DNA from 4 places in the Actinoallomurus sp. NPDC050550 genome. Region 1 is predicted to be linked to each of the others. Evidence: riboswitches for the same ligand, from Rfam matches in the RefSeq annotation. Region 1 holds a riboswitch; each other region holds the start of a gene.

Region 1 (7,827 bases):
ATCAGCGTGTGTTCCCCGGTCCCGCAGCCGACGTCGAGGACACGCCCGCGAAGTGCCCCGTTGTTGGCGAGGGTGAGCATTGCCGGCTGGGGCGCTCCGATGTCCCATGGCGGACGCCCGGCGTAGGGGTCGACTGACCGGCTGTGGGCGTGCAGTGCGGACGGATCTGTCATAGGGGCTCTCTTCGGTCAGGCGTCGCGGTGACCGAGGACCAAGTCCGCGCACCGCTGCGGCGACTTACAGGCAGAACACGACGAGGCCGGCCCACGGGAAGGGGCGCTCACCTGGTGATGATTTTACAATACATTATGTCGTGAACGATACAAGTGTCTCTGATCGCTGCAATGCGTATCATTGCGGCATGCCGAGGATCTGGAGCGAGACGATCGCCGCGCATCGTGACGCCGTACGCGACGCCGTCTTGGACGCCACCGCGGTCCTGGTCGCCGAGCGCGGACTGGCCGGTGTGACGATGTCGCAGATCGCCAAGGACACCGGTATCGGGCGGGCGACGCTCTACAAGTACTTCCCCGACGTCGAGTCCATCCTGCGCGCCTGGCACGACCGTCAGATCGACGAACATCTCCAGCAGTTGCGCCATATCCGAGACCGGACTGAGGGCGCCGCGCGGCGGTTGGAGGCGGTGCTGACGGCCTACGCGGAGGCGATCTCGGGCAAGGGGCGGCATGACGGCGACCTCGCCGGCATGCTGCACAGCGGCGAGCACGTCGCCGCAGCTCACCAGCATCTGCGCGAGTTCCTCGAGGAACTGGTGGCAGACGCGGCCGCTGCCGGAGCCGTGCGCCAGGACGTCCCGGCCGATGAACTGACCCTCTACTGCCTACACGCCTTGGCGGCGGTCAGAAGCCTGCACGATCCGGCAGCGATCGACCGCCTCGTCCGAACCACCCTGACCGGGCTGCGCCCGAACGGCGTGACCAACGGTACGGCCAAGGGCGGAGCATCATGATGAGCGGGTCGCCGACGAAGAGCGGCACCTCCACCAGATGGCCCGGGATCTGATCGCCGACGCCGTCCAGTCCGGAGAGGTACGCCGCGACGCGGCGCCCTGGTTCGGTGCGGGGGGCGGCCTGAGGGACCGCCGCCCCCACACGATCAAAGGCTCAGCGCGGCCTCTTCATGCCGGGGAGAACAGTACAGACAAAGATCATCACACCGATGACCGCACCACCCCAGTCGAGCCCGACGATGGCGAACGTCCAGGCGGTCACCAGAGCCGGGAGGATGCCGAGCCGACTCCGCCGGCGCGGTGTCTTCCGATGCGATCCAGCAGCTCGCAGTACTGCCACGTGAGATCCGCTACGGGCGGCTGGCGCCGTCGTAGTGGGAGACCCAGTACGGGTTCGACATGCTGTCCAGCCTGATGACCTCGCCCGTCCGCGGGGCGTGGATGAACTTGCCGCCGCCGACATAGATGCCCTCGTGGCCCATGCTGTCGAAGTAGACCAGGTCACCGGCCTGAAGGTCGGCCTTGGAGACATGGCGGGTGGCCGAGTACTGGTCGGGGACCACCCGGGGGAGATTCACGCCGGCGGCGCGCCAGGACATCATCGTCAGCCCGGAGCAGTCATATCCCTTCGGGCCCGTGCCGCCCCAGATGTAGGGCTTGCCGAGCTGGGCGTAGGCGTACTGCACCGCCTGACGCGCCGGTCCTGAGGCCGGTCCGTTGTAGGTGCCACCGGCTCCCGAGCCGGGCGCGGCCGTGGCTTCACCGGCCTTGCGCAGCAGGCTCTTCTGCTTGGCGATGGCCTTCTCGACGGTGGCCTTGCGGTTCTTCAGCGCGGCGGCCTTCTGCGAGACGGTCTGGTACGCGGATTGCGCCTCGGCCTGTTCGCGGCGGATGCGCTGAGTAGAGGCCAGAAACGCCGACAGCTCCTGTCCGCGATTGTTCGACAGCTGCATGAAGACCGACATCTGGTTCAACGCTGCGTCGGGGTTCCTGGACGCGAGCAAGGTGGCGGTGCGCGAGTCGAGAGCGCCGTTCTTGTAGGCGTCGGCGGCGATCTGCGCGACCCGTCCACGCAGCTTCTCGTAGACGTTGCGCTCGCTCTTCACCTGGCCATTGAGCGCAGTGAGCCTCTTCTTCGCGGCATCCAGCTCGGTCTTGGCCTTGTTGTACTGATCAACGATCTTGTCGACCTGGCCATTGAGCTTCTCCAGCTCCTTCTTGGCCGCCGCGGCCGACGGTTTGGGAGCGGCCTCGGCCGGGAGCGCGGTGAGGGTCACGGCGGCCGTGACCGAGAGCGCCGCGCACAGCCGGAGCGAATGACGCCGCCGCAGGCGATCCACGGCGTACGCGTTGGTGGCAGGGTAGAAGAACGCCACGTGAGAAACTCCTCTCCTTCGCCGCTTACCGGGTTAGCTGTCGGGCTCGGGCCGGAGTAGCCCTACCGGACGTTCACACGCCCCGGATTCGCCCCGGGATATTCGGGTCCCCGGTTCCCTCAAGGGATTCAGCGGTCGGCCGTGCCTCGTGTGAAGCAGGGGGCGGCCGACTCCTACGCAGTGTAGGAGATCGTCGCGGTCGTCTGCCACCCGATGAACGATTCGCCGGAGTTCTTCGACAAGCGGCACGTCGGACGGCCGGTACCGTCGCAAGGAGCGTGCTCCTCTTCGCTCGTGCGTCGAGCGTCGGCACGCGGCCGCCGTCGTGTCCATGACGCTCGACGTCGCATGCGGGATCACCCTGGCGACGGGGAGGTTCCGTCAGCAGAAGAACGGCATCGCAGCGAGCCAGCCGGCAGAGATCATCCCGGGAAGGACCACCGAAGTCATCGCCGTGACCCACGTCAGACGCCGAATACGATCGTCGTCGGCGATCGCGGTCGGCGTCTCGAGCCGGGCGAGCCGTTGATCGAGCTCTGACCTGCCGGCGCTGTGGGCGGCCAGTCCACCGATCGGGCTCGGGGCGATCGCCAGTTTCCGGAGCGCGACGGCGACCGTGCGGCGGCCGCACCGCCGGGCGGCGACGTCGTCGGCGCTCATCTCCAGCAGGATGGGCAGGCAACGGCGGGCGCCCCGAAAGGTCGGCAGCCAGAACAGCGCAGCCGCCAGCGCGTCGACGACCGTGAGGAACAGATGGTGGCGGTAGCGCAGATGCGCCCGTTCATGCGCCAAGACAGCCTGAAGCTGCGTGTCGTCCAGCCGATCGAGAGCACCGCTGCTGACGACGATCGGGCGCTTGCGCGAGGGTACGCAGTAGGCGACCGGTACCGGGTGATCGAGGACGCAGACGTCTTCGATGTCCCCGGAAAGCCGGACGACGAACTGCAGCGCCTCCTGATGGCGACGGCGATGGGCCACCGTGCGTCGATACCTGGCGACGGCCACGCATGTGCCCGCGACCGCGCTGACGAGGAGCGCCAGGTTGAAGGCGTACGAGGCCGGTCCGCCGGATCCGTCGTGATGGTGCCAGCAGTCGGCCGCCCATTCCGCGGCCCGGTGCACCAGGCCATGACGGCCGGTCGAAACCAACACGACCACCCCGAGCAGGCCGGCGATGGTGCCCGCCAGGGCTCCCAACCACGCCAGCGCGCCCACCCGGGGAATCCGCTGGCACCAGGCGCTCCGGGCCAGCAACGGCCCGGCACCGATGCCGAGGGCGACGGTGATCGCGCCGAGCTCGACGAGCGGGCTCACCGTGATTCCGTAGGAGCCGAACGCTGCGCGAGCTCGACCAGCAGCCGGTGTGCGTCCCGGGGGTCGATGGTCTCGGCGAATCGGGCCAGGACCGGGCCGCGGTCGGTGGTCTCGGCCAGTGCCTCGGCCATCACCTGCGCGACGTGATCCTCACGGCTGCGCGTCGGGGCGTACCGCCACGCGTTGCGGTCCGCCGTCCGGGAGAGGAAGCCCTTCTGGACGAGCCGGTCGGCGACGGTCTGCACCGTCGTGTACGCCGAGCGCTTGGCCGATCCGGCGTTGACCTTCTCCATCAGCTCACGGATGAGCAGAGGGTTCTGGGCGTCCCACAGTGCCTCCATGATCGCTCGTTCGAGCGGCCCTGCGATCGCCACCTGTCCGTCTCCCTCCGCGGCCCGCACCATTGTGACCTATCGATCACTCGGGCTTCCTCCACATTAGGACGCCTCCGCCTCACTCGGCGAGAGCGCTGCGCAGCACTCGGTGCTCCCGAACCAACCGGCTGCGCGTGCCCCGAGCTCTATGTACCGGCTCTCTCGGGCCGGTACATGGAGACCCGAGCGTTGCTATCCGGTGACGCCGGCCGGCTCCTGCTGCCTTTCCCTGTTGCGTGGGTCGCTGAACTCGGTCATCCCGGGGACGAGGAGTGCCAGCAGGGCACTGCAGATCACTAGTAGTCCGGAGCCTGTGAGTACGGTCTGCGCTCCCACCGCGTGGACCATGATCGGGATGAGGGCGAAACCCACTGGGCTCAATCCGTAGGAGACGAGAAAGTCCAGCGAGGAGATCCGGGCCTGCAGACAGGCCGGTACTTCACGTTGGATCGCGGTGAACCACGGAATGTTGAAGACCTCGATCCCTATCCCGCCGATGGCGCAGGCGGCCACGATGATCCAGCTGTGTGACGCGTAGGCGAGAGAGATCGGGACGAGCCCGTAGCCGCCGAGCATGATCATGGCTGGGATGCCGACGCGTCGTGGTCTCCATCGGCTCATCAAGACGGCGCCCGCGATCGCGCCGGCGGCGTAGGCGCCGAGGGCAAGGCCGATGAGCGTCGTGGAGTCGAACCGTTGCCGGCTGACGACGGGCAGCATCACGTACTTGGCCGCTTCACCGAGGGCGAGCCAGCAGGCGAGTGCGGTGAGACCGGCGAGAAACCACCGGTGACGGCGCGCTTCGGCCAGCCCTTGGCGGAACTCGGTCAGCGCGTTGGCGCCGGCCTTCTCCGTGGGCGCGGCGTGGTGTCTCGGGATGGTGGTGGCGAGTAGTGCGGACACCATCCACAGGGCGGCCGAGGCCGTCAGGCTCAGGCTCTGGCCGGCGGCGGTGTACAGGGCTACCGCTGCGGTCGGTCCGCCCACCAGGCAGATCCGCAGGCTGAGTGTGGTGATCGCGTTGGCTTCCTGGAGCCGGTCCTTGGCGAGCAACTCTGCGACGAGCGGTTGGTAGGCGCTGCGGAAGACCCCCTCGCCCGCGCCAGCACAGCAGATCGCGGCGCAGATGACGAGGAGGGGCAGGCCGGCGACGAGCCCGACGACCGCGGTAGCGCCGCCACGCACCGCGCTCGAGATGGCCAGGACGACCGCGCGTGGGTAGCGATCGGCGATGATGCCGCCGGGCAGGGAACCGACGACGAATCCGAGTGTCCGCGCGCCCAGCACCAGTCCGAGCGCGGTCAGGCCCTGAGGTCGGTCGAGGACGGCGAGTGTCAACGCCGTGGGCATCATCCCGGTCGCGGCTGCGGACGCCGAGTAGCTCAGCCAGAGGCGGCGGAATGCTCTTTCGCGGAGCAGCGTCAGCATCGATCCCACCTCCTGTCCGAAGGCACCAGCGCCGGGCTGGGCGAACCGAGCTCGGCCGCCAGGCCGGGCAGGTGGTTCGCGCACTCCTCGGCCGGCCTCGTCGAGTACGGCATCAGCTCCTGGGCACGTTTGCGCAGGGCCTCCGGGTCGGCGGTGGTGGTGAGTCCGTGGGCGCTCAGCCAGTCGTCGTTGAAGGCGGTGGCGAGATACCGTTCACCGCGGTCGGAGGCCAGGAAGGCCACCTGTTCGCCGGGATGACCACGGGTCGCCTTCGCGAGGGCGACGGTGAGCGCCGCACCGGTGGAGACGCCGGCGAGCAGGCCTTCGGAACGCACCAGGGTGCGGCACGCCTGGTAGGCGTCCTCGTCGGTGATCTTGTACACCTCGTCCACCAGCGATAGGTCCGACAGATTGCTCGGTGTCCAGCTCAGCCCCACGCCGGGTGTGAGGTAGGGGCGTGGTTCGCCACCGAACACGGTCGACCCCTCGACATCAACGCCGATCACCTCCACGACCCGAGAGCGTTCTTTCACCGCGCGGGCGATACCGCCGAGTTGACCTCCGGTGGAAACGGTGCACACGACCGCCGCCAGGTGGTCGGCCTGGTCGAGCAGTTCCTGAGCGGTGGTCTGGTAATGCGCCTCGCTGTTGAGCGGGTTGAAGCACTGATCGGGGCGGAATGAGCCCGGGATCTGGTGTTGCAGCCTGTTGGCGAGCGCGATCCGTGTCTTGTGGTACGAACCGGAGTCATCGGGTTCGTCGACGAGGATGATTTCCGCCCCGTACGCCTCCAGCAGGCCGCGATTGGTAGGAGTGAGTTTAGGGTCGACGATGGCGATCACTCGATAGCCGTGTGAGGCGCCGATCATCGCGAGTGCGATGGAGAAATTTCCTGATGAGGACTCGATGATCGTGCCGCCGGTGGCGAGCAGTCCCGTCCGCTCGGCTTGTTCGATGATGTACCAGGCCGGCCGATCCTTCAGGCTGCCCGCCGGATTCGCGCTTTCCAGTTTGACGATGAGTTGGGCCTCATTATGGGTCGTCAGATTGCGAAGACGTACAACGGGAGTGGATCCGATGACGTCCAGGAGTTCTGGGACACACGTGTGCCTTGTCTGCATGGGTGATGCTCCTGACCAGTGTGCGGCGTGACCGTTGGCCTTCCGCGCCGGTACGGCGTCCGGCGCACGCCACTGATCAGGATCGAAAAACGCACAGCACGGCCAGGGCGGTCGCCCTCGTCAGGCGTGCCTCCAGGTGACTTGCGGGTGATGGTGTCGGTGGTGACCGCTCCCGTCCGCTCTCCTCAGCGCTCACCCACCCGATCATCGGCAGGATGTGGGAGATGGCTGGAGCGAACTGGGACAAAATAGTCGCTATTGTCCGGCTGTCCAGGGTCGAGCCCATTGGGAGTTCGTCGTGGCATCTATCCCCGCCGTTGCCGCAGTCGGCGTGCTCGAACTCGGCGGCAATCGAATGAAGGGAATAAGTGACGGCAGAACCAAGGTGAGAGTCGCCGTGAAAATGCCCTACAGGGACACATGCGCACCCGTACGCCATGAACGCGAATAGTGACAGGAAGCCCCGCGCCAGCATGGCGGTGCGGTCCCGACCTAATACGGTGATTCTGGCGAACTCCACCACGTTGACAACCCTAGGTGGGAGATTGCTATGCCCGCCTAAGGTGAAGGTGGAGACTCATTAATGGTTTGGTGGATCGGAGGGTGATTCTGCTCAGCTCAGATCCAAGTACCAGCTCATGTGCTCGCCGAACGTGCGCAGAACGACTTCGTGTTCGCCGATGAAAGACGGACGGCAGGGTAGTGGGCCGATGACGGTCAGATGCCAGCGTTCCGCCTCGGCTCGATGTCCCGGGATGAAGCGGTACCTTCCCAGATCGGGATGCCGCCAGCACCCGACGACGGCTTCGACCCGCCAGACGAGGCCATCCTCACCTTCGATCCGCGTCGGGTATCCGCCGCCCTCCGTATGTTCGAAGGTCACCGTTACGCGCCGCACGGCACCCCGGTTCCGGCGAGTGGTCGTTCGCGTCCAGAGGTGGGCCGTACGGCGGACCGGTGCGGGTGCCGTGTCGGGCTGATGGTCTGAATGGCCGAACCGGCTGTCCGCTGAACGGGGCGTCGCGGTGGAAGTGGCATTTCGCTACAGAGGTGATCGATGGTATCTCCTACAAGGGTTAGTGAGCATAGCCGGGTGAAGCAACCCGACTCGCGGCCCTGCGGTGTCGTGATGGCGTCATCGGCGGGCCCGAGTCGGCCCCATGGCGGGCGTGTCCTCCACCGTGTATCAGGATCATCGGGTGGGTGCCACCTGGGAAATCGATCATCGTCGCGGTATGTGTCCA
Region 2 (7,827 bases), on a different contig from region 1:
ACTTCGGCCATGACACCCCGAACCTGCACGGACGCCTGCTGCGATATCCCCTCGGCAGCGGCTACCTGCTCAGCGCCACATCGGGGACCGTCCCGGTCACCGATTCCTACCGGAGCTACGTCGGCGACGTCCAGGGAGTCCTGTCCTACGGCGGGGTCTGGTACGTCTCGCACAGCTGGCTGGACGCCCGCGGCGGAATCTGGCGCCAGACGACGTCGGGCGGCGGCGCCGCCTCGTGCAGTCTGTCCGGCAGCACGGCCCACCAGTGCTGGGCCTGGCATCCCGAGGGACTGACGTACGACTACGCCACCGGCCTGGTCTGGGGACAGACCGAATGGTCGAGCACCGAGTGCACCGCGCAGTCCCAGACCTGCGGCCGGATGGTGTTCGCCACTCCGCGCACCGACCTGCCCTGACGCGTGGACCCCGCGCGTGCTTTGAGCCCGGGCGGGGCCGTGCGCGGGTTCCGAGGGTCAGCCGCGTGGCTCATGCCGCTCGACGGGGCGTCCGAGGGGCGGTCATCGCCCTGTGAGCGGCCGGCCGAGCCGGCATCCCCGGCGGGACCGCCCGGCGAAATTCGTGGGAGCCGACGGGAACAAACAGCATCGAGGGAACGGTTACACCTCTCGTGGCCGGTGTGCCTGGTGTCCCCGGGCCTCATCTATCGCCTTCGCGGATTACCGTTCGGCTGGAGCCGCGTTGTGCCTTTCGCCGAGAGGCGACCCGCACACCGGTACACACATCGAGGGCCCTGCCGGGCGACGTCCCGGCGGGGCCCTCGTCCTGTTCACCGCCGGGAGTACGGCGGCCTCCCGGTGCCGGCCGGGACGCGCGTCGGCGGCTGCCGATGGTCGAGGTCGACGGATCGGCCCGTCCGGGTCGGTCACGCGGCGGGCCGTACCGGCCGTGGTCGGTCAGATCGCCTGGCAGGCACCGGTGTCCTCGACAAAGCGCAGGCGCGGCCGGTCGGCGCAGACTGGCCGTACGAGATGCGCGATGTCGTCCGTCCGATCGAACCCGGCCTCGAGCCGACGCAGCCTGCGCAGCGCGATGCCCTCGCGCAACGCCCAGGGACAGACCTCCAGACGGCTCAGGCCGAGCGCGCTCATGATCTCGTCGGCGACGACGGCACCGGCGAGGATGTGACGGGCGCGGGACCGCGAGACGCCCCGGAGCCGGGCACATTCTTCGCTCGTCAGCCTGGCCAGGCGGGGGATCCGGCAGCGAAGCGCCGCCCGCTCCAGCACCTGGCGGCCGTCCGCCTTCGCCCCGCCGGAGAGCTTGGCGAGCTGACTGAAGATCTTCGAGGTGGCGACCGCGTGATGGCCGGACGACCCCTCGGTCAGCCGGTCGACGCCGTAGGCGGCCAGCCGGTCCGCGACGTGCGCCCGGAGCCGCCCGACCTGCTTACCGCGCGGAGGATCGCAGGGCAGATGGTCCCGCGTGAGCCGGCCGGCGCCCAGCGGCATCGACAGCGCGGTGTCCGCCTCGGCGCCGTCCCCGGTGGCGATCTCAATGGAGCCGCCGCCGATGTCCGCCAGCACGATCGGCCCGACCGACCATCCGTACCACGCGCGTACGGCCACGAATGTCAGCCGCGCCTCGTCCTGACCGGCCAGGAACCCCAGCTTGACGCCCGTCTCGGCGGCGACGCGTCCGAGGATCTCCTCCCGGTTGGCGGCGTCGCGGATCGCGGACGTCACGAAGGGGATCAACTCGACGGCGCCGACGCGCGCGGCCTCGTGTGCCATCGCGCCCACCGATCCCACCACCCGATCGACCGCCGCGTGGCCGATCCGGCCACCGGCCGTGATGGCCCCGGCCAGCCGGGTCGGTTCCTTGACGGACGCGACCGTCCGGATCGGACCGCCCGCGACCAGGTCGACGACGCTCAGATGGGCAGCATTGGACCCGACGTCCAAAATGGCGGTGCGCATGTCCGCCTGACTACCCGGGTCGACGGCAAGTAATGCATGATGCCCGGTTAGCGCGGTGTCGAAACGACCGTTTCGGCACCGCTCCCGCCGACCCGGGTAGGGTCTGTCCCATGGCGGCGGATCAGGAGACCGTACGGGTCGATGTGTGGATCTGGTCGGTACGGCTGGTGAAGACCCGCTCGCTGGCCACGGCCGCCTGCCGGGCCGGGCATGTCCGGGTCAACGACGAGCGCGTCAAGCCGGCCGCCGCCGTACGGCCCGGTGACCGCGTGCGTGTCCGCCTCGCCGGACGGGAGCGGATCGTCGAGGTGCGGCGCGTCGTACGCAAGCGGGTCGGCGCTCCCGTCGCCGTCGAGTGTTACACCGACCACAGCCCGCCGCCGCCCCCGCGTGCGGCCCTGCTTCCGATCGCACGGCGCGAGCGCGGTGCGGGGCGGCCCACCAAGCGCGACAGGCGGGAGATCGAGCGGCTCCTCGGCCGCCGCCGGGGCTGAACACGCCCGCCGACCGGCGCCGGCGCACCCCGTCGGCTCGCGTGAGTGCCCGGGGCGGCCCGTCGGGCGCGGATAGCGCATCGGCCCGCGTCAGCGGACCCTGATGGCGAGTCGGCTCACGTCGGTTCACACGGCCGGCGCCGGCCCACGCCGCTTGGCCGTCGCCCGTGTCAGCGGACGCCGACGGCGGTGACCCCCTGCATCGTGGGGACGAGGACGAGCGACCCGGCGAGGGTCGGGGAGGCGAAGCGGGTCACCGTGCCGACGCGCCGGGAGGCGATGGAGCTCCCGTCGGACTGGGACAGGGCGTGCAGCACGCCTGCTTCGGTGTCGAGGGTCCATACCGCGCCGCCGCCGACGACCGGCGATCCCTTGACGGCGGCTCGCGCGGTCCAGACCCGGCGCAGGTCGCCGCCGGAGGAGACGTCGACGCGCTGCAGGCCGTTCTCACAGGGCAGGAACGCCGAGGACCCGGACCGGGCCATCCCGCCGAAGGAGACGCAGCCGGGCAGGGAGGCGTGCTGGCCGCCGATTCCCCCGAGGTCGCGCGCGTCGAGCAGGTAGATGTCGCCCGTCTTGCCGGCGATGAGCACCCGCTCTCCCGGGAGCAGGAGGGGGCCCGTCGAGCCGAGATCCTGGTCCTCGCTGTTCTCCTCGCCCCAGCTCTTCGGCGCGAAGTACGACAAGCGGCGGGACAGGTCGGGTGACAGCCGCAGCACCGAGTCGCTGCCGTCGTAGGGCCCGCCGACGCTCGCGCCGTTCCCCACGGCGACGTAGACGTCGCCGGACGCGCCGATGGCCGGGCCGGACGGCGCCCAGGTGCCGCCCATCCGGCTGGTCGGAACGGCGTACGAGGCGACCGGTCCGTGGCCGTCGGTCTGGTACGCGGCGACGTAGCCGACGTAGTTCCCGCAGTCGCCGTCGAGCCCGCCGAACGGCACGTACACCCGGCCGCCGGCGACCGCGAGGGCGCCGCGCTGCTGTTCCGCCTTACTTTCGCGGCCGGCCGCGACGTCGAGGCCGCGGGTGAACCGCACGCGGCCGTCGGCGGTGTTCAGCGCCACCAGGGTGTGGCGCCCGCCGGTCGTCTCGGCCGCGACGAACACCGTGCGCGTCGCGGCGTCGTACGCCGGCGTCCCCGTGATGCCGAGCGGGTCGATGTTCCCGCAGGGCAGCGCCGACTGCGGCACGGGCGTGCCCAGGTGCCGCTTCCAGACCTGCCGCCCCGTCGCCAGGTCGAGCGCGTAGACGGTGTCGTTCTCCGTGCCGACGTACGCCGTGCCGCCGACGACGACCGGCTGCCCGTACACCGCTCCGTCGAGCCGCGCCGTCCAGGCGTCCGCGAGCGTACGCGGGGCGGGGAATCCGGCGGCGTACCCGGCACGGTCGTTCGACCCGTGGTACGTCGGCCAGGACACCGCCGTACGCGCCGGCGCCGACGCGCTCGTGGCGGCGCCGCTCGGCGCGGGTGAACGGGGGTCCGCTCTCGACCCGTCGCCGGAGCCGCATGCCGTGGCGGCGGTGAGGACGATGAGTGCGACGCCGTACGCGACCCTGCCCATGGCCCCATTCTCACCACAGCCGGCCGTCCCGCGCAGGGTGCTCGGCAATCGCACCGCGGATACCGCGCATCCCGAGCGCGATCGCGGCGCCCGCCGCGGCCCCGGCGGCCACGTCGCCGGGATGGCGCGCCGGTGTAGATCCGCGAGTACGCGACCACCGCCGCCGGGAACGCGACCGGAACACCCACGCGCCATGGCGCCGCGCCCCCGTAGGGAGCTATCGGAGGTAGTCCGGGTAGCCGTACCCGACGACCTCGGAGACGGGGCGGATGCGAATCTTGACGGCCTTGTCGGTGTTGCCCTCGATGGTCTCGATCGTCCCGTCGTGATCGTCCTTGACCACGAGACCGACGTGTTCGATGCCGCCGACGGTTTTGTCGCCCGAGAAGGAGAAGAAGACGACGGCGCCGGGCCTCGGGACGGCGCCCCACCGGCCCCGCTGCTGGAACCACTGGGCGTGGGTGTGCGTGAACGCGTCGACTCCGATGCCCGGCGCGCCGGCCCGCGCGCCGACCCAGGAGACGAACATGTCGCACCAACTGGCGTCGGCGTAGTCGCTGATCTTCCCGCCGTACCGCTGGGCGCCCGTCTGGGCGGCCGAGGTGGACATGAACCACTGGTTGAACTTGGTGCCCCCGGCGGCGTCCGCCGTCGTGCCGACCTGCGAGAGCGCGACCTTCAGCACGTCGGCGGCGGAGGCCGTCTCGGGGTGACCCTTCAGCACGATCATGCGCCTGAGCACGGTGTCCAGGTCCGGGACCGGATCGTGGTCGGCCACCGTGGAGACGGGGACGCGGAAGTGCGGGGCCGCACTCACGGAGAGCTCGGTGGCCACGGCGGCACCGACGATGGTGATACCGGCGATCGCGGCCTTGAGCGCCGCGTGCTTCAGCCCGGACGGAGGGGGATGTCGAGCGGACACAGGGGTACTCCTTCGGCTTCCATGCCGCTTACCGGGTTAGCTGACGGGTTCGGGCGTGGAAGCTGCCCTACGGCACGATGTGCCGATTCACCCCGATGATGCGGTGGGTCCCCGGCTCCGCGACCTGCGGATTCAGCGGACGCTCGCTCGTGCGAGCGGTTCGTACAACAGCGTAAATCACGTCCGGCACAGCGGTGGCGGGAGCGGTGACCGCCCAGGGGGCGAGCGTCAGGGTGCCACCGCCTCGGCGAGCGCGCGGAAGATGAGCGCGGTGGAGGTGGCGCCGGGGTCCTGGTGGCCTTGGCTGCGGGGCCCGAGGTAGGACGCACGGCCCTTGCGGGCGATCATTGGGATGGTGGCGCGCATGCCCTCTTCCGCGGCGTCCGCGGCGGCGGAGGCGGACGCGCCGAGGGCGGCTCCGCCGCGCACGGCCTTCTCGAACGCCTCCACAGCCGGACCGAAGGCATCGATCATGGTCTTGTCCCCGGGGCGAGCGGCACCCAGTTTCTGAACCGCCTCCAGACCGGCCCGCAGTGCTCCGAGCAATTGTTCGGCGGTCACGCTCGGTTCGGTGAGCTGCTTGCCGATGGCGCGGAACGCCATCCCGTACAGCGGGCCCGCCGCACCGCCGACGCTCGACGACAACGCGGTACCGGTTTTAGTGAGAATTTCCCCTACCGTGCTGAATTCTTTGCCATTGAGCGTGCTTCGCACGACGGAGAAGCCGCGTTGCATGTTGACGCCATGATCGGCGTCGCCGATGGCCGCGTCCAGCCGGGTGAGATAGTCGGCATCGCGGTATATCGCCGCGGTGATCCCCTGCACCCACGCCAAGGTCGTCTCGATGTCCATTTCGCTGTCCAGGGCGGTGAGTCTGGTGACATCGTTACCGACCAGGCTAAGGGTCATGGCAACGGGATGGCCGGGTGGCCACCGAGGATAGTGGCCGCCGAAGCGGCGGCCCGCTGTGGACCATGACGTTCGTCGACCCGGTGATCAGAAGCCGGTTCATGGATGCTGAACCGAGTTCGGAGCCCCGAAGCCGACCGGCGTGTCGGCGTCTCGGACGGTGACCTCCCCGTAAGAGCATCGGAGAGCAGCGGTCCGGCATCTGTCTCGCATGCTGAGAGCGGATGAAATCCGCAGGCCGTTCGCTATTGATGAACCGAATTCAGAGTTCTAGATTGATGTTCATTACAACCAGCCGACCGTCCCCACCCCCGATGTCCGGCGGGGCGGTCGAGCCGCTGCAAAGATCGGCAGCGGATGATCTCCTGCTTCCCGCAACGACGCACAGGCGGCAGGCCGGCGGCCATTTCATCGGTGGCGATCGGGCATATGTCCTGGCCGGCCAGAGGAGATCGGACGATCTGCCGACGTGGAGAAGAAATGCGTACAGCCGTAACGGGCCGACCGGTGGGGAACCTGCCGACGGAGATGACGAGTTTCATCGGCCGCGAGCGCGAACTCGCCGAGGTGAAGCAGCTGCTGGGCGCCGGCCGTCTGGTGACGTTGACCGGCGTCGGCGGCGTGGGCAAGACCCGCTTGGCGTTGAGCGTCGCGACTGATGCCCGGCGAGCGTTCCCCGACGGGGTGTGGCTCGTCGACCTGGTCGCGTCGGAGACACCGAAGTCGCCCGTACGGATGGTCGCGGAGACTCTCGGCCTCCGGAACGTCGAGGACTCGGCCGGGTTGGCGCGGCATCTCGCCGGAAAACGGATGCTGCTGGTGCTGGACAACTGCGAGCACCTGATCGACGAGTGCGCGGTTCTGGTCGGGGATCTCCTGTGCCTGACGACCGATGTGCGGATCCTGGCGACCAGCCGGCAGCTCCTCCGCGCCAACGGGGAGCATGTCCTGGAAGTGCCGTCGCTTCCCGTGCCGGAGACCGATGAGGCGTCGGCGGACACGGTGCTGCGGTACGCGGCGGTGCGCCTGTTCAGCGAGCGGGCGTCGGCGGTCGTGCCGGAGTTCGCCGTCTCCGACGCCAATGCCGCGGCGGTGACGAGGCTCTGTCATCGGCTGGACGGCCTCCCGCTCGCGATCGAGTTCGCGGCGCTGCGGACGCGGATGCTGTCGGTGGAGCAGATCGTCGATCGGCTGGATCAGCTCTTCCGGCTCCTCCGCAGCGACTCTCCGGTCGCGAGTCCGCGCCAGAAGACGTTGCACGGGCTGATCGATTGGAGCTACGACCTGTGCTCGGCCGAGGAACGGACGCTATGGGCCCGGCTGTCGGTCTTCTCCGGCGCATGCGATCTGGAGACGGCGGAACAGATATGCGACGACGGCATCCTCACCGACGCCGTCCTGGAGGCGGTGGCCGGCCTGGTGGAGAAGTCGATCCTCGGCAGGGAGGCCGACGGCTCCCGGACGCGGTACCGGCTGCTGACGGCACTGCGCCGGTACGGGCAGGACCGGCTGGTCGAGTCGGGTGAGGAGCAGGCCGTACGGCGGCGGCACCGCGAGTGGTACCGGGACCTCGCCGAGCAGGCCGGAGCCGAGTGGTTCGGCCCTCATCAGGTCGAATGGCTCGACCGGATGACCGGCGAAGAGGCCGAGTGGGCCGCGGTGCTGGAGTCCTGCCTGAACGAGCCGGGTGAGGAGCGGACCAGCCTGGAGATGGCCGCCGCGTTGTGGAGCCATCCACTGTCATTCTCCTCTCTGGGCGAGGGCCACCGCCTGCTGCAGCGGGCCCTCGCCGCAGATCCCTCTCCCAGCGCCGCACGGGCCAGGGCGTTGTGGGCCGACGCCTGGCTGTGCCTGCGGCGCGGCGACCTCCCGGCAGCGACGCCGCTGCTGAAAGAGTGCCGCGAGCTGGCCGAGCGGCTCGACGACCAGGCGCAGCTGGCCGGCGTGGTCCAGCTGACCGGTCTGGCGGCGGTGCTGAAGGAGGACTACCCGCGCGCCTGCGC
Region 3 (7,827 bases), on a different contig from region 1:
CCCGCTGGCGTACCGCCCCGTCCGGTTCACGACGGTCAGCGGCAGGCCGCCCGCCGTCGCCGAGGTCCGCCGGGCCCGGGTGGCGGGGGCACACCCCGTGGCAAGCGCCGCGGCGCCGAGGACTGCGCCGGACGCAAGAAACGACCTTCTGCCGATCATCCTGCTGTTCACGAATTCCCCTTCTTCGGTGACGACCGCGTCAGGTGTCCAGCGAAGCGGCCGGGGAACCGCGGCGACAGGCGCTTAAGGCCCGCTTCAGGATCGGTTAATGGTGCGATGAACGACCGCGCTCCGAGCGCGACGCGGATCGCCGTACGGCGACGATGAGCGAGACGTCCACCCGGCCGCGCACCTCACCGCCGAGCCCGGTGGCCGCGCCGAGCCCTTGATCCTCTTGACGGCGCTGTATAGCGTCCCGGTCGGATCATGCTCCTTCCCCACCCGGCCCCAAGGAGAGATGTGACAACCCTGCGCACCCTGTCCCTGTCCGTCCTGGCCGCGGCGACCGCCGTGGTCACGATGGCCGGCCCCGCCCTCGCCTGCCCACCCGGCGGCGACGACGAGAACCAGACGACCCAGCCCGCCGTCCAGCAGGACGTGATCGCACATCAGATCCACGCCGCCCCGCTGCCGCCCTCCAGCGCCGTGAAGGGAGTACGCCTCGCGGCCACCCTCCCCGACGCCAAGGGCGCGATCTCCCTCGGCTTCCTGACGTACGGGCACCGGAAGGTGATGTACGTCTCCGGGCAGTTCGGCCTGAAGACCTATGACGTCACCGACCCGGCCGCGCCGAAGGCGCTCGGGACGCTGTCCATGCCGGGCATGTGGGAGACGGAGGACACCGAGGCCGACCCGCACCGCAAGCTGGTCTTCATGGCGCGCGACCCGCGCGCCTTCAACGGCAACACGCACACCGGCGAGTCCGGCGTCTACATCGTGAGCCTGGCCGACCCCGCCAAGCCGGTACAGCTCGCGTACGAGAAGATCCCCGCCGGGCACACGACGAGCTGCGTCGACGACTGCCGGTACCTCTGGACGGGCGGCCCGGCCAAGGCCGACTGGATGCCCGCCGACTGGGGCGGCCGCCCGGTCTGGGTCACCGACGTACGGGACCCGCGGCATCCGCGCACGTTCCCCCAGCCGATCGAACTGGGCCGCAACGACGGGACCACGGACTACGTCCACGACATCCAGGTGGACGCGGCCGGGGTGACGTGGGCGTCCGGACGCGGCGGCGTGCGCGGCTACTGGACCGAGGGGCGGCACTGGGATCCCGTCCAGCGGACCGTACGCGTGGCCCGCGCCTGGGACCCGGTGCCGTACGCGGGCGGCGGCATCAGCGAGGCGGCGGCGCCGTCCAAGTTCATGCACAACTCGTTCCGGCCCGTCGGCTCGACCGCCCACGAGGCGCCGGGCGGCGGCGACCTCGTCTACGCCACCGAGGAGGCGTTCAACCCCGGCTGCGCCGACGACGGCCGGCTCGTGATCGCCTCGCTGCACGGCTCGTACGGAGGTGAGGGCTGGCGGTCGACTCCGGACAAGCCCTTCCGCCTGCGTACGGTCGGCACCTGGAGCGTGGCGGGCCAGGAGGGCAGCCGGACGGACACCGACGACTGCTCGGCCCACTACTTCTCCGTGCACCACGACGTCCTCGTCCAGTCCTTCTACTCGCAGGGCACCCGCTTCCTCGACGTGCGGGACCCGGCGCATCCGAAGCAGGTGGCCTACTTCCGGCCCGCGGACGCAATGTCGTGGGCGCCGTACTGGCACGACGGATACGTCTACGTCGCGGACAACACCCGCGGGATCGACATCCTGCACCCCGACTTCCACTGAGGAAGCGTCGGCCTGAGTGCCGTGTTCGTCACTTTTTCCGGGTGGCGAGCACGGCACTCGGCTTTTCTCGACGCCGTCGCACGGCGCCCTCGAATGGCTGCGCCGCACGTGAGAGCACCTTTTCAGGCGTTACCCGGTCGGCGGGCGGCACACGCAGCTACGCTCGGTGAGCAAGTGATGCCAGACTTTCGTTTCCGAACGCGTTGCCGTAGTTGCGAGAGTTCGGCTAGATTTCGCCGAGATCGGGCTGTGACCAACCTCCAACCAGGGGGTTGCAGGCCGACCGCCTAATCCCGTCGACGCAGCCAGCGGCGCGGGAGCCGGGGACCCATCTGTCCCTCGGGGTGAATCCGTCACGCACGGTAGGGCTCCTCTCTGGTCCGAACCCGTCAGCTAACCCGGTAGGCGGCCTAAGGGGAGATATGGATTCGATAGGTCAGAAACTGCTAGAGGTCGCCAAGAGCCAGCTCGGCTACCACGAGAAAGCCGACGGTTACACGAAGTTCGGCGACTGGTACGGCAAGCATGTCGACAAGGACTCCTCCTACACCGACGCTCCTTGGTGTGACATGTTCCTCGCGTGGGCGGCCAACAAGGCCGGCGTCGAGGACTGGACCGGGCAGTTCGCCTCCACTCCCGACCACGCCGAGTGGTTCAAGAAGCACCACGCCTGGGGCCACAAGGCCGAGCCCGGCGCGATCGTCTTCTTCTCCTGGTCGGGTGGCAAGAGCATCGGCGACATCGAGCACGTCGGCATCGTCGAGCGCGTCGACGGCCACACGCTGCACACGATCGAGGCCAACCACAACAACGCGCTGCTGCGCGCCACCCGGGACATCAGCCAGGTCGTCGGGTTCGGCTACCCCTCCAAGGTGAAGGTGAAGGCCGCCCCCGCGCAGACGGTCCAGACCGACCAGAAGTACGCTCCCAAGCACGCCGCGCCCACGCCCGCGGTCAAGGAGATCGGCCAGGACACCCCGGCCCAGGTCGACACGCACACGGTCGCGTCGCACGACCCGGCGCCCGCGCCGACCTCCCTGCCGGACCAGCAGGCCGCCCTCACCGGGCTGCTCGCCGTCGTCCTGTTCGGCACGGTGGCCCTGGCCGTCGGCAAGTCGAAGGTCAAGGTGCCCGTCGCGGCGCCGAACGTCCGGGTCCGCAAGCGCGGCAAGCACCACCGCATGCCGGTCGAGCTGCCCGCCGAGGTCAGCGTGGCCGACCTGGATGCCGCCGACGCCGGCACCATGGTCATGCCCGTCCTGTCCGCCGAGGCCGCCGCGATGGCCGAGGACAAGGAGTTCTGGGGCAAGATCTCCGAGCTGGAGGAGGACGTCGAGCTGGCGTTCTGGAACACCCTGCACGCGGCGGTGGCCCAGAACAGCTCCGAGTCCGAGTCCGTCCTCTCCTGAGCGAGCGCGTCCGAACGTCACGCCGGTCCCCGTTTCCTCCCGATCCGGAGGGGCGGGGACCGCGTGCGTCTAGGCGCAAAGGACCAGCCTCCGCATCACCCAGAGTGACCATCCTCCGATCCCCCGGGCCATCTCCGCATGTTCCCGTTGGCCGCCCCGTCACTATCCGTTAATCTCCAGCGAGTCGTCACCGGCCGAGAGACGGCCGGACCGCCGAATCGCCCGTCGCGTCAGCCGACGCGCCGGGGAACCGGGGACCCACTCGCGAAGCCACGGGGCAGCTCCGCGCCTTCGCATCCGGGGTGAATCCGCGCCCGTCACCGACGGTGCGCGGTAGGGCTTCTCTTCCGTCCGAACCCGTCAGCTAACCCGGTAGGCGGCTTGAGGAGAGGAGCACTGGATGGCGTCATCGCACCCTGCGGACAGTCGCGATCCCCATCATCCCGGGAAGGGCACGGCCCGCCGTACGGCCGCCGTGACCCCCACGCACGACCCTCAGAAGGCCACAGGCCGTCACACGGCCGCTGCGGCCTCCGCACCGGACCCGCGCCGCCCCTCGAAGACCACAGCCCGCCGTACGGCCGCCGCGGCCTTGGCCCTCGTCGTCGCCGGGTTCGCGTCGCCCGCACTGGCGGACACCGCCCGGCCCGATGCCCGCATCGACGCGCTCCGCCAGCGCGCCGACCAGCTGAACAACCAGCTGGAGCAGCTCACCGAGCAGTACAACGGCCTCAAGGTACGCCTGGGGCAGGCCCAGCGGGCGGCCGTCGTCGCCGGCCAGACCTCGGCCCGGGCCGCACAGGCGCTCAAGGCCATCCAGCACAAGGTCGGCCGGTTCGTCGCGATGCGCTACATGAGCGGCAGCAACGACGACACCCCCGCCCTCCTCGCCGCCTCCGACCCGCGCGCCGTCCTCGACCGGGCCGCCACCCTGCACTACTTCACGCAGCAGGACGACACCGAGATCCGGCAGCTGACCCAGGCCATCCAGAACGCCCAGTGGACCGGCCAGGACGCCCGGGAACGCGCCGCGCAGGCGGCCCGGCTCAGGGTCCAGCTCGCCCAGCAGCGCGCGGCCATCAAGCACGACCTGGAGAAGGTCCGCAAGCCGCTGCTGCGCGACGCCGTCGAGCGCGCCGGCAAGGGCGAGAAGGTGCCCCCCATCCCCGGCGGCCCCGGCAAGGCGGTCGGCGCCGTACGGGCCGCGCTGTCGCAGCTCGGCGTGCCGTACGTCTGGGGCGGCGCGGCGCCCGGCCGGGGATTCGACTGCTCCGGCCTGACCATGTGGGCCTACAAGCAGGTCGGCGTCAACCTGCCGCACTACGGCGGCGACCAGTGGAACGCCGGCGTCCACGTCTCCCGGGACCAGCTCGAGCCCGGCGACCTGGTGTTCTTCTACTCCGACATCCACCACATGGGGATGTACATCGGCGACGGGAAGTTCATCCACGCGCCGCACACCGGCGACCGCGTCCGCGTCGCGGACCTGTCGACCCGCCCGTTCGCCGGCGCCGTCCGCGTCGTATGACGGCCGCCGCCCCTCGGGGCGGGGCGCTCGCGTCTCAGGCGGTCACTTCCCGATGCGGTGGACCCGTGCGACCGTACGGCCCTGGACCGATCGCTTCCGCTACCTCGCGATGCGGAGGGTCGCTGGTGACCGTACGGCCCTGGACCGATCGCTCCCACTACCTCGCGATACGGAGGGTCGCTGGTGACCGTACGGCCCCGGACGGATCGCTTCCGCTACCTCGCGATGCGGAGGGTCTCGGCGGCCGTACGATCCGGGCGGATCAGTCGCGCTACTTCCCGATGCGGTACATCTCGGCGACCATGAACGCGAGGTCGAGCGCCTGGCCGCGGTTGAGCCGGGGGTCGCAGGCGGTCTCGTACCGCTGGTGGAGGTCGTCCTCGACGATGTCGTGGCCGCCGCCGACGCACTCGGTGACGTCGTCGCCGGTGAACTCGATGTGCACGCCGCCCGGGTGGGTGCCGAGCGCCCGGTGCACCTCGAAGAAGCCGGCGACCTCGTCCATCACGTCGTCGAACCGGCGGGTCTTGTACCCGCTCTCCGCCTCGAAGGTGTTGCCGTGCATCGGGTCGCAGATCCAGGCGACCTGGGCACCGCTCGCGGTGACCTTCTCCACCAGGGCGGGGAGGTGGTCGCGGATCCGTTCGGCGCCCATGCGGGTGACGAACGTGAGCCGCCCGGGCTCCCGGTCGGGGTCGAGCAGGTCGATGAGCGCGAGGGCGTCCTCGGCGGTCGTGGTCGGCCCGAGCTTCACGCCGATGGGGTTGCGGATGTGGCGCATGAAGTCCACGTGCGCGCCGTCGAGCTGCCGGGTGCGCTCGCCGATCCACAGGAAGTGCGCGGAGACGTCGTACGGCAGCCCGGACCGCGAGTCGATGCGGGTCAGGGCGCGTTCGTAGTCCAGCAGGAGCGCTTCGTGGCTGGAGTAGACCTCGACCCGGTGGAACTCCTCCGGGTCCGCTCCGCAGGCGTGCATGAACGCCAGTGCCCGGTCGATCTCCCCGGCCAGCCGTTCGTACCGCTGGCCGGCAGGGCTCTCGGCGACGAAGTCGTGGTTCCAGGCGTGGACCTGGCGCAGGTCGGCGTAGCCGCCCTGGGTGAAGGCGCGGGTGAGGTTCAGCGTCACGGCCGCGGCGTGGTAGGCGCGCAGGAGGCGCTCCGGGTTCGGCACCCGGGCCTCCGGGGTGAAGTCGAACCCGTTGACCATGTCGCCCCGGTAGGCGGGCAGCTCGACGCCGTCGCGCACCTCGACCGGCTTGGAACGCGGCTTGGCGAACTGGCCCGCCATCCGGCCGATCTTGACGACCGGGACGCTCCCGGCGTAGGTCAGCACGACGGCCATCTGCAGCAGGGTCTTCAGCTTGTTGCGCACGTCGTCGGCGGTCGCGCCGGAGAACGTCTCGGCACAGTCGCCGCCCTGCAGCACGAACGCCTCACCGCGCGCCACGGCACCCAGGTGTGCCTTGAGCTGATCGCACTCGCCCGCGAACACCAGCGGCGGGAGCTTGGACAGCTGGTCCGCGACGTCGCGGACGCGCGTGGAGTCGGGCCAGTCGGGCTGCTGCGCGGCCGGAAGATCGCGCCATGAATCGAGGAGGTCCACGAGACCCAAGGGTATCGAGCAGGCGACAAGCCCGGGTCATACAACCTGCGTATTCCCCCCTGCTTCGTCCATCTCTCCCCCACTATGACGAGCTCGGTGCCACGCGACCGCCGCGTCGGCCGCCACGAAACTCTGCGATGATGGGCCGATCCCGCAGATCGCCGACGACGCATGAGGTTCTGACAATGAGCACGAACAGCCGCGCCTATGACATCTGGCTCCGCAAGCCGGAGGAGGCCCAGCAGCTCCTCGAGCAGAAGCGAGCGGATCTCGACGGCGACGGTCTGTCCCTGCTGTCCTGGCTTGTCCTCACCAATGAGCGTGACGACCGGAAGGCCGAGCAGATCGCCGGGCAGGCCATCGCGGCCGGCGGTGACACGCGGTTCGCGACGGCGGCGCTGGCCGAGGTCTACAAGTGGCGTGGCGACTACGGCCGGGCCTCGCAGATCGTCCGGCAGGCGCGCGAGAAGTACCCGACGATCCCGTGGTACGCCCTGACGCTGGCCGACGTCCTCAAGGACGGCGGGTGGGTCGACGACGCCGAGACGCTCCTCGAGTCGGTGGTCAACGACTCCCAGCTGCGGCGGCACGCGCTCAAGCGCCTGTCGAAGTGGGCGGTGGACCGCGGTGACAAGCCGCGCGCGCTGAAGTACCAGACGGAGCTGATCGCGCTCGCCCCCGACTACCTGGTGTACGCCTCGGACTACACCCTTCTCGCCTCGCTCCGGCTGGAGGCCGGCGACCCGGCGGGCGCCCGCGACATCCTGCAGACCGGCGCGTCGATCTACGCGCGCAACCAGCAGATCCGGCAGATGCTGCACCAGCACTTCGGCGAGACGCCGCCGGAGAAGGCGCCGAACATCCCGCCGGTCGACGAGCGCGCGGTCGGCGCCCGCCGCGTCCCGATCAAGACCAAGATGATCACGCTGCGCACCGGCATCCTCCCGATCATCCAGGAGGCCACGCAGGGCATGCTGCAGCCGGACGACATCCTCGCGCTGTCGGAGAGCCCGGCGTCGGCCGGCCAGGGCCGCATGATCCCGCTGGAGCTGATCACGCCGGAGGGCATGGCCAAGCAGCTGAGCAAGTTCGTCGGCAAGATCGGCCCGCTGCACAGCCCGGCGGGCATGCAGGGCGCGATCCTCGAGGCGGGCCGGACGAAGGTCATCCTGGGCGCCGCCGCGGGCGCGGCCGGCAAGCTGGTGGGCAAGCGCGGCTGGTTCTACCGTGTCGCGGGCCCCGGCGCGGCGATGATCGACGACGTGGCGGCGGCGCTTCCGCCGCACGACCACCACCTGCTGTTCGGCCCGGGCCGCCCGGACAAGCTGTCCGAGGACCTGTCCGCGGCGCTCGGCTGCCACGTCTGCGTCGTCGACGCCAACCACCTCACCGGCGCGTGGGTCGTCGGGGCGTCCAAGGGCGTCGACCGCAAGTGGGTCGAGAACGTCCTG
Region 4 (7,827 bases), on a different contig from region 1:
CCGAGCGTCACTGCCAGGCGGCGGCGAAGTGCGCGTAGGTACCGTCATTGGTCGTGAGGTGTACCCACTGGTCGACGTACTGCTTGAACTCCTCGTCGCCCCGTGGCAACAGGTAGGCCTTCTCGGCGAAGGTGAAGGGCTTGTCGGGGTTGAGGGCGCACAGCTCGGGATGGAGCTTCGCCTCGTACTTCGTCTCGCTCGCGTCCGTGATCATGACGTCGGCCCGCCCGGCCACGATCTCGTCGAAAATGGTGTTGTTGTCGGCGTGGGTGATGATCGTGGCCTTCTTGATGTTCGCCGTGACGAACTTCTCGTTGGTGCCGCCCGGGTTGACGATCACCCGGACCCCGGGCCGGTCGATGCCCTCCAGGGTCTGGTACTTGTCCTTGTCGGCGCAACGGGCGATCGCGGCCTTGCCATCGGTGAGGTAGGGCGCGCTGAAGTACGCCTTCTGGGCCCTCGGCAGGGTCACGGAGACGCCGCCCATGCTCATGTCGCACTTGCGCGCGGTGAGGTCGTCGACGATCTTCGCCCACGTGGTGGGCACGAAGGCGACCTTCACCCCCAGGCTGCTCGCCAGGTTCTTCGCCATGTCGATGTCGATGCCGGTATACGTGCTCGTCTTCGGATCCAAGTAGCTGAACGGCCGGTAGTCGCCTGTGGTGCACACCCGCAGCACACCGCGCCGGGGCACCCCGTCCAGCAGGGTGCGGGCGCCGTACGGCGCGGCGGAGCCGGCCTGCGCGGTGGTGAAGACGGCACCGCCGACGGCGGTGAGGAGAGCGAGGGCCAGGGCGGAGAGTGTGGTGGTACGCCGCAAGGATCACTCCTGCTTCCGAGGTGGGGACGGGGCCGAGTCGCGCACCGGCGTCGTGCCGGGCAGGCGGCCGGGCAGATCATCATCACACGGAATGGGTGACTCCTCAGAGGGCCATCGCCCGCCGCATGGTCGCCGCTACCGGCATCGCCCCGGACGGCGACGAAGCCTCAAACCAAGATCAATTGCTACGACCGATGGACATGGCGCGGTCGACTCAGTGTCCTACGCCCGGATTGTCGTGCAGCAGTGCGGCCGCCTCGGCGGCCTCTGTGATCGCCCGGGTGGCGGCGCGGACAGCCCGTCCGGTCACACGCCAGGCGATCATGCGGAGTGCCGTGGGCGGGGCCGGGGGGAAGACGCCGAGCTGGCCGAGCATGGTGATGTCGTCGGGTATAGCTTCATGGCTCACCACCTTGCCGTCGCGGAGGCCGAGCACATGGATCTGCTCGAAATCGATGTCACGCCCGGTCGGGGGTATGGCCTGGTCGAGTGCGCCGTCGCGGTAGCGGACGAAGGGACCCGTGTGGCGGCCCCGCATGCGCAGCCGCACCCAGATCTGGTCGTCGTTGCGGGCGATTCCGAGGACCGGAAAGCGCAGGTCGCTGAAGGCGGAGCGCATCCACGCGCCCGAGGCGAGGACCCCGGCCGGGCCGGGCAGAGCGCAGGCCGGGGGTGCCACGGCTGCCTCGCGGTTGTGGAAGTCCTCGTGGACCACATCGGCGGCCAGTGCTGGATCACCTGCTTCGAGGACCCGGAAGAGTCCGTAGGCGAGTTCTGTGGAGTCCATTCCCATGGTGTGGCTGCCCCTCGTCGGCTGCGCGGTCGCGGTGAAGACGTGGGCCGGCCCGCGGGGCCGGCGGCATGGTCGGCCGCGTCCGGATGCGGCCGACCATAATTGAGGTTATAGCACACCTAATGAATTCATCGCGATAGAATGCGATCATGCCGGCCAAGCGCTCCTACGTCTCCCCGCTGCGCGAACAGTCCGCCGCACGGACACGCGAGCTGATCCTGCGTCAGGCCACGGAGCTGTTCGCCGAGCGCGGCTACGGGCGGGTGACCGTCGCCGACATCGCCGCGGCGGCGGGTGTTGCATCGAAGACCGTGTTCGCGAGCGTCGGGAGCAAGAGCGACATCCTGAACCGCATCGTCGACCAGGGAGTGAGCGCCTCCGGTTACGAGCAGGCGATGCAGGCACTGCTCGAGGAGCGGACACCGGAGTCGGTGCTGCGAGCGTTGGCTCATGGCACGCGGATGGGCAACGAGGGTCAGTTCACCGTGCACGAGGCGATCCGCAAGGCACTGCCCGTCCACGAGGACGGCGAGGCCCTGTGGGAGCGCGCCACCGCGGACTACCGCGACGCGCTGCACACGGCCGCCCGCCATCTGCACACGCTGCCTCCGCCCCCTACCTACTCGGTGAAGGAGACAGCCGACCTGCTCTGGCACTGGTTCGGACCCACCGGCTGGCGCACCCTCGTGGTCGAGAACGGCTGGACCTGGGACCGGGCCGAGGACGTCCTCTGTAGCACGGCGCTCGCCGCCCTCCGCTGACACCGCTCATGGGGAGGTGACAAGACGCCGCTCGGCCTGCTCGTGTATGCGGCCGACGGCTATATGCCCGCTCAGATCACAAGGCCGGACCGGCCGGTGAGGTGCTGCAACGGGCTCTGGCCGCCCCCGTACGAATCCGGGGAAGGCTGCGCACCGGTGTCCTATCCTGAGAGCGGGTGTGATGGAAACCGAGGACGGCGATGACCGACACCTACGACCCCACACGCACGGCGATCCTGCTGGTCGACCCGTACAACGACTTCCTCTCCGAGGGCGGCAAGATCTGGCCCGCGGTGAGCCATGTCGCCCTTGAGGTCGGGCTGCTGGACAATCTGCGCACCGTCGTCGCCGCCGGACGCGAGAACAGTGTCCACATCTTCTTCGTCCCCCACCGCCGGTGGCGGGAGGGCGACTACGAGGGCTGGGACCACCCCAACCCCACCCAGCAGCGCGTCCGACAGAGCCACACCTTCGCGTTCGGCACATGGGGCGGCGAGTTCCATCCCGACTTCCAGCCCACCGACACCGACGTCGTCATCAAGGAGCACTGGGCCCAGAGCGGCTTCGCCAACACCGACCTCGACTTCCAGCTCAAGCAGCACGGCATCACCCACGTCGTTCTCGTCGGCCTGCTGGCCAACACCTGCATCGAGTCCACCGGCCGCTACGCCATGGAACTCGGCTACCACGTGACGCTGGTGCGTGACGCCACTGCGGCGTTCCTCCCCGAGATGATGCACGCCGCGCACGAGCTGAACGGCCCCACCTACGCCCACGCCATCTCCACCACGGACGAGGTCGTCGCCGCGTTCGAGGGAGCCCGGGCCTGACACCTCTCAAGCCCCCGAAGCACGTCTCGCTCGCCCTGCTGAGAGGCCGGGCTAGGAGAGCGGGTTCTGGGTGAGCAGGTGTGCCTTGAAACCCTCTCCGTACGTGCTGGTGGGGGTGCCGCTGTAGTCGTTGATGAGCACGTTGCCCTGGCTGCAGCCCCACGCGTTCCAGGTCCAGGCGGTGTACCCGATGCCGTGCGCGTCCGCCCACGCCATCACCTGGTCGATGTAGTCGTGGGCGCAGGAGTTCTGGCCGATCTCACCGGCCTGCACCGGCACCTTCGCGGCGACGGGGGCGACCTGGCTGTCCCAGCAGGAGGTGTTGGAGCAGGTGTTGAAGTTGTAGGTGTGCCATGCGGCCATCAGGTTGCCGGTCGAGTCCGTCGGCTTGTAGGTCAGCCACTGGCTCAGGTCATTGGACCAGGCGACGCCTCCGAGCATGATCACGTTGGTCGCGCCGGTGGCGCGCACCGTGTTGACCAGGGACTGCATGCCGGCCACCTGGTAGCCGATGCCGGTGCAGGTGCCGCCGTCCCGCCAGCAGGTCCAGGCGGCGGTCGCGTCCCAGTTCGCGGCGGCGTCCGGGTAGGGCTCGTTGAACAGGTCGAAGACGACCGCGTTGTTCGCCTTGAAGGCGTTCGCGACGCCGGTCCAGAACGTCGGCGCGTACTGCGCGTCGGGCATCGGCTTCTGGCAGGTCGCGGCGGTGTCCGAGCAGCCCGCGCCCTGACCGCTGTACTGGCCGTGATTCCAGTGCATCTCGACGGTCGGCGTGATGCCGTTGGCGACCAGCAGGTTCACGTAGTCCTTGACGTTCTGCTGGTACGTGGCGCCGTTGGGCGTGCCGTCGGTGCCGTTCCAGCACTCCTCGTTCAGCGGGATCCGGACGGCGTGGATGTTCCAGGCCTTCATCGCGTCGACCGATGCCTGGTCCACCGGACCGCTGTCCCACATGCCCTTGCCCTGCACGCACGCGAACTCGCCGCTGGACCGGTTGACGCCCAGCAGACGGTACGTGGCGCCGGTCGAGGTGAGGAGGTGGTTCCCGGAGACGTGCAGCGCGGGTGCCGGTCCCCCGGTGCCGCCGCCGTCGTTGTCGGCCTCGGTGGCGTTGACCGTGACCGACGTCAGGCCGCTGGACGCCACGGTGATCGGCCGGGTGCCGTTGGTGCTGTCGGGGTCCTCGGCGGCACCGAGTTTCACGGTCTGCGGGGTGTTCCAGTTGGACGTGGTGAAGGTCAGGGTCGCGCCGCTCACCACCGTGATGTCGCCGTCACCGGTGCCCGCGGTGCTGGTGACCGTCACGTCGCCGGATGGCTGGGCGTTCAGGCGGACCGTGTAGCCGGCGGTCCCGCCCTCGGGCACGCTCACGCTCGTCGGGGAGACCACCAGGGCCTGCTGCGTTCCTCCGGAACCGGGGCCGGCGCACGACACGCTCGGAGCGTTGTCGGCGCCGGTGTAGGTGCCGTTGAAGCCGACGGTCCAGGTCGCCCCGGTGCCCTGGGCGGCGTTGTACGAGGCCGGGGTGACGGTGATGGCCGCACCCGCCGGCGTGGGCACCGCCGGAGACGGCACGCCGCCCCACATCTGGGTGATCACCTGGTTGCCGGGAAAGTCGAAGCTCAGCGTCCACCCGGTGAGCGGGTCACCGGTGTTGGTCACCGTGATGTCGGCACCGAACGCGCTGCCGTTGTCCCAGCTCTTGGCGTACGTGGCCGAACACGACACGGCGGCATGGGCGGCGGTCTGGACCGTGGCGAGCCCCAATACGGCGAGCAGTACCGCGACCGCGGCCAGCACGGCTCTGCACCACGGGCTCCGGTGGATCGGCATGGGCGTTCTCCCTGGCGAAAGGCGGCGAAGCGGCACGCGGTCCTGCTCCGGCGTTTGCGGGCGCTGGCAACGATCACCCGCCCCCGATCGCATCGCAAGAGCGCCCCGTCCTCCGGGCGCACGCACGCACGCCGACCTGGGACAGGACCGGGAACGCGGCTGAAACTTTCAGCCGCGCGTGCCGCGGCCACCGGCGCCTCCGGACGGCTCACGCCCGGCGAGCGAGCGCGTGCGGACCGGAGGCCTCATCGAGACCGGACGACATCACCGAGCCGCCGGGACGATGGCAGCGTGCGTCGACGCCGGGCCCTCAGAGGGCCCGACGTCGACGCGGGGGGGGAGGAAAGTCAGTGTCAGCCGTACTGGGGATAGCCGTAGCCGACGACCTGGCCGGTGCTGCGGGTACGGATCCGCACGGCGTTGTCGGTGTTGCCCTCGACGGTCTGGATGGTGCCGTTGTGGTTGTCCTTGATGACCAGGCCGACGTGGTCGATGCCGTCGATGCCTCCGCCGCTCCAGGAGAAGAACACCACCGCGCCTGGTTTGGGAACGCTTCCCCAGCGGCCCTGCTGCTCGAACCAGCGGGCGTGCTCCGGGGTGAAGGCGTCACCGCCGATTCCCTTGACGCCCGCCTGAGAGCCGACCCAGGTGATGAACATGTCGCACCAGCTCGCGTCGGCATAGTCGCTGATCGCCCCGCCGTCTCGCTGGACGCCTCTCTTGGCGAACGGCGAGGACATGAACCACTGGTTGTACTTGGTGCCCCCGGCGGCGGTCTCCGTGGTGCCGACCTGGGAGAGGGCCAGCTTCAGCGCGTCGGCGGCGGTGGGCACCTTCTGCACCACCTTGGGCTCGTCCTTGGGCCTGGCGTCCAGTCCCCTGCCGGGGATGGGCCACTGCACGGGCCGGCCTGCCGGGGGGAACGGGACCGCGGCATGGTCAGGAAGAGAAGCGGCGGAGGATGCCTCGGCCGGTCCGGCCGAGGTCAGAATGATCGCGGCGGCACCGGCCGTTGCGACGCCGGCGAAGGCGGGAATGAAGCGGAATGCGGATGGCGTTTTCTCGGGTCGGGGGACACAGGGCACGGGGGAACTCCTTGGCTTCCATGCCGCTTACCGGGTTAGCTGACGGGTTCGGGCGTGGAAGCTGCCCTACGGCACGAGGGGGCGTGCCGATTCACCCCGGGACTTCTGGTGGGTCCCCGGTTCCGCGGGGGCGCGGATTCAGCGGGTCGCCCGCAGGACGGGCGGCGTCAAAAGAGGGTTGGGGAATGGCCGCCATTGCGATGGCGGCGTTTGGGGGATCGTGCGATTTTGGATATGAACCGGCTCGGCCGAACTCGCCCCGGACACGCGTTTTAAAACGCGTCCTCGCCCGGGTCGACGTACCGGCCATCACCAGCGGATATGCGGGCGACGCATACGAGCGCCGCAAGAGTTATAGGAACATAGCAGGACAAAACACGCAGACGACACTAGGCATTTATGTGATCTGGGTCACTTAACTACCGAGATCAACGTAATGCAGCCCCACAGATGAGCATGGTGCTTTCTATATGGCATTGTGGGGCCAGAAATGCCAATTGTCACGATGATGCAGATGTGACGTCAGAGGCCACGTACCATCCGAGGGGCGCCGGGGATCAGTCGCCGACCTCCACCGCGAGCCGGGTCAGCTGGACCCGGGAGGTCACGTCCAGCTTCCGGAAGATGTGACGCAGGTGGAAGGCGACCGTGTGCGCGCTCATGAACAGCTGGTCGGCGACCTCGCGGTTGGTCAGGCCCTGGGCGACGAGCTCGGCGACACGGCGTTCGGTGTCGGTGAGGCTGGCCCAGCCGGAGACCGGCCGGTCGGCCCGGCTCCAGTGCCGGCGCCGGATGCCCAACCGCCTGAGCCGGCGGCGGACCCGAGCGGCGTCGCGGATCGCGCCGAGTGCCGAATAGGCCGCCAGCGCGGCGTCCAGGCCGGCGATGGCCTCCCCGCGTGTCCCGGGGCCGTCCGCCGCGAGCAGGCTTCCCAGATCCTCCGCCGCCGAGGCGCGGGCCCACGGGTCGGCGTATTCTTCGGCGGCGCGTCGCAGGGCGGCCCGATCACGGTCGAACAGGCCGCGCGCGTGCGTCGCGGTGACACCGACACTGTCGAAGACCGGGTGGTCGGCGGCCAGCCGGTCCATCGCCGAGACCACCCTCTCGGCGTGGGCCCGGTCGCCGAGGGCGAGCGCCGTCCGTACGAGCCATGGCGCCGCGGTCGGCTCGCCGACCAAGGTCCAGGAGTTCGCCGTGGCCTCGTCACAGAGCCGTACGACGGCCTCCTCCGCCGACGCGGGCCCGGCACGGGCGGCGGCGACCTGCGCCCGCACGAGATGGAACCCGGCCTCCGCGCGCGGCGATCCGTACTGGGACAGCGCGGGCCGCTCCGCCTCGGCGTACCGCCACGCCGCGCTCAGATCGCCGGCCCGCAGCGTCGCCGCGACCAGCACCGCCAGCGCGGACGACGTCAGCAGATGCGGCCCCAGGTCGCGCGTGCTCGCCAGGGCGGCCTCGGCCTCGGCGACGGCCTCGTGGAACCGGCCCGCGGCCAGGTCGAGGCGGGCGCGAATGACGCCGGGCGCCGCCGCCCAGGCCAGGTTCCCGGTCGTTTCGGCGTCCTCCCCCGCGGTCCCCATCACCGCGCGGGCCTCGTCCAGCCGGCGGACGTCGGTCAGCAGCATCGCCAGGATCATCCGGGGGTGAAGGCGGCGCGCCTCCGCGGACCTCGCCCGGCGTACGGCCTCACGGGCGAGCCCCAGTC

What was found. Region 1 has a riboswitch for cyclic di-AMP ahead of AB0I04_RS06345 (NlpC/P60 family protein). Riboswitches for the same ligand answer to the same signal wherever they lie in the genome.
Region 2: linked by a shared signal. The riboswitch ahead of AB0I04_RS38090 (CHAP domain-containing protein) and the one ahead of AB0I04_RS06345 (NlpC/P60 family protein) in region 1 are both predicted to bind cyclic di-AMP.
Region 3: linked by a shared signal. The riboswitch ahead of AB0I04_RS00655 (CHAP domain-containing protein) and the one ahead of AB0I04_RS06345 (NlpC/P60 family protein) in region 1 are both predicted to bind cyclic di-AMP.
Region 4: linked by a shared signal. The riboswitch ahead of AB0I04_RS43720 (CHAP domain-containing protein) and the one ahead of AB0I04_RS06345 (NlpC/P60 family protein) in region 1 are both predicted to bind cyclic di-AMP.

What each region holds. Positions count from the first base shown of each region.
Region 1 covers NZ_JBFAJC010000003.1:413,271-421,097, forward strand. The annotation lists gene AB0I04_RS06335 (class I SAM-dependent methyltransferase) at 1-173, opposite strand, end outside; gene AB0I04_RS06340 (TetR/AcrR family transcriptional regulator) at 362-970, shown strand; gene AB0I04_RS06345 (NlpC/P60 family protein) at 1,321-2,346, opposite strand; cyclic di-AMP (ydaO/yuaA leader) riboswitch at 2,353-2,490, opposite strand; gene AB0I04_RS06350 (M56 family metallopeptidase) at 2,728-3,561, opposite strand; gene AB0I04_RS06355 (BlaI/MecI/CopY family transcriptional regulator) at 3,657-4,034, opposite strand; gene AB0I04_RS06360 (MFS transporter) at 4,227-5,462, opposite strand; gene AB0I04_RS06365 (cysteine synthase family protein) at 5,456-6,583, opposite strand; gene AB0I04_RS06370 (hypothetical protein) at 7,197-7,481, opposite strand.
Region 2 covers NZ_JBFAJC010000039.1:10,206-18,032, forward strand. The annotation lists gene AB0I04_RS38070 (hypothetical protein) at 1-416, shown strand, start outside; gene AB0I04_RS38075 (hypothetical protein) at 915-1,937, opposite strand; gene AB0I04_RS38080 (S4 domain-containing protein) at 2,048-2,431, shown strand; gene AB0I04_RS38085 (PQQ-binding-like beta-propeller repeat protein) at 2,602-3,993, opposite strand; gene AB0I04_RS38090 (CHAP domain-containing protein) at 4,211-4,915, opposite strand; cyclic di-AMP (ydaO/yuaA leader) riboswitch at 4,927-5,063, opposite strand; gene dhaL (dihydroxyacetone kinase subunit DhaL) at 5,144-5,824, opposite strand; gene AB0I04_RS38100 (LuxR C-terminal-related transcriptional regulator) at 6,353-7,827, shown strand, end outside.
Region 3 covers NZ_JBFAJC010000001.1:129,568-137,394, reverse strand. The annotation lists gene AB0I04_RS00665 (glycoside hydrolase family 64 protein) at 1-171, opposite strand, end outside; gene AB0I04_RS00660 (hypothetical protein) at 460-1,836, shown strand; cyclic di-AMP (ydaO/yuaA leader) riboswitch at 2,111-2,260, shown strand; gene AB0I04_RS00655 (CHAP domain-containing protein) at 2,259-3,245, shown strand; cyclic di-AMP (ydaO/yuaA leader) riboswitch at 3,476-3,641, shown strand; gene AB0I04_RS00650 (NlpC/P60 family protein) at 3,646-4,773, shown strand; gene AB0I04_RS00645 (class II 3-deoxy-7-phosphoheptulonate synthase) at 5,045-6,385, opposite strand; gene AB0I04_RS00640 (hypothetical protein) at 6,562-7,827, shown strand, end outside.
Region 4 covers NZ_JBFAJC010000053.1:10,658-18,484, forward strand. The annotation lists gene AB0I04_RS43690 (transporter substrate-binding domain-containing protein) at 8-820, opposite strand; gene AB0I04_RS43695 (ester cyclase) at 1,035-1,607, opposite strand; gene AB0I04_RS43700 (TetR/AcrR family transcriptional regulator) at 1,763-2,374, shown strand; partial or broken gene AB0I04_RS43705 (hypothetical protein) at 2,396-2,578, shown strand; gene AB0I04_RS43710 (isochorismatase family cysteine hydrolase) at 2,575-3,204, shown strand; gene AB0I04_RS43715 (cellulase family glycosylhydrolase) at 3,256-5,037, opposite strand; gene AB0I04_RS43720 (CHAP domain-containing protein) at 5,391-5,939, opposite strand; cyclic di-AMP (ydaO/yuaA leader) riboswitch at 6,132-6,276, opposite strand; gene AB0I04_RS43725 (LuxR C-terminal-related transcriptional regulator) at 6,680-7,827, opposite strand, start outside.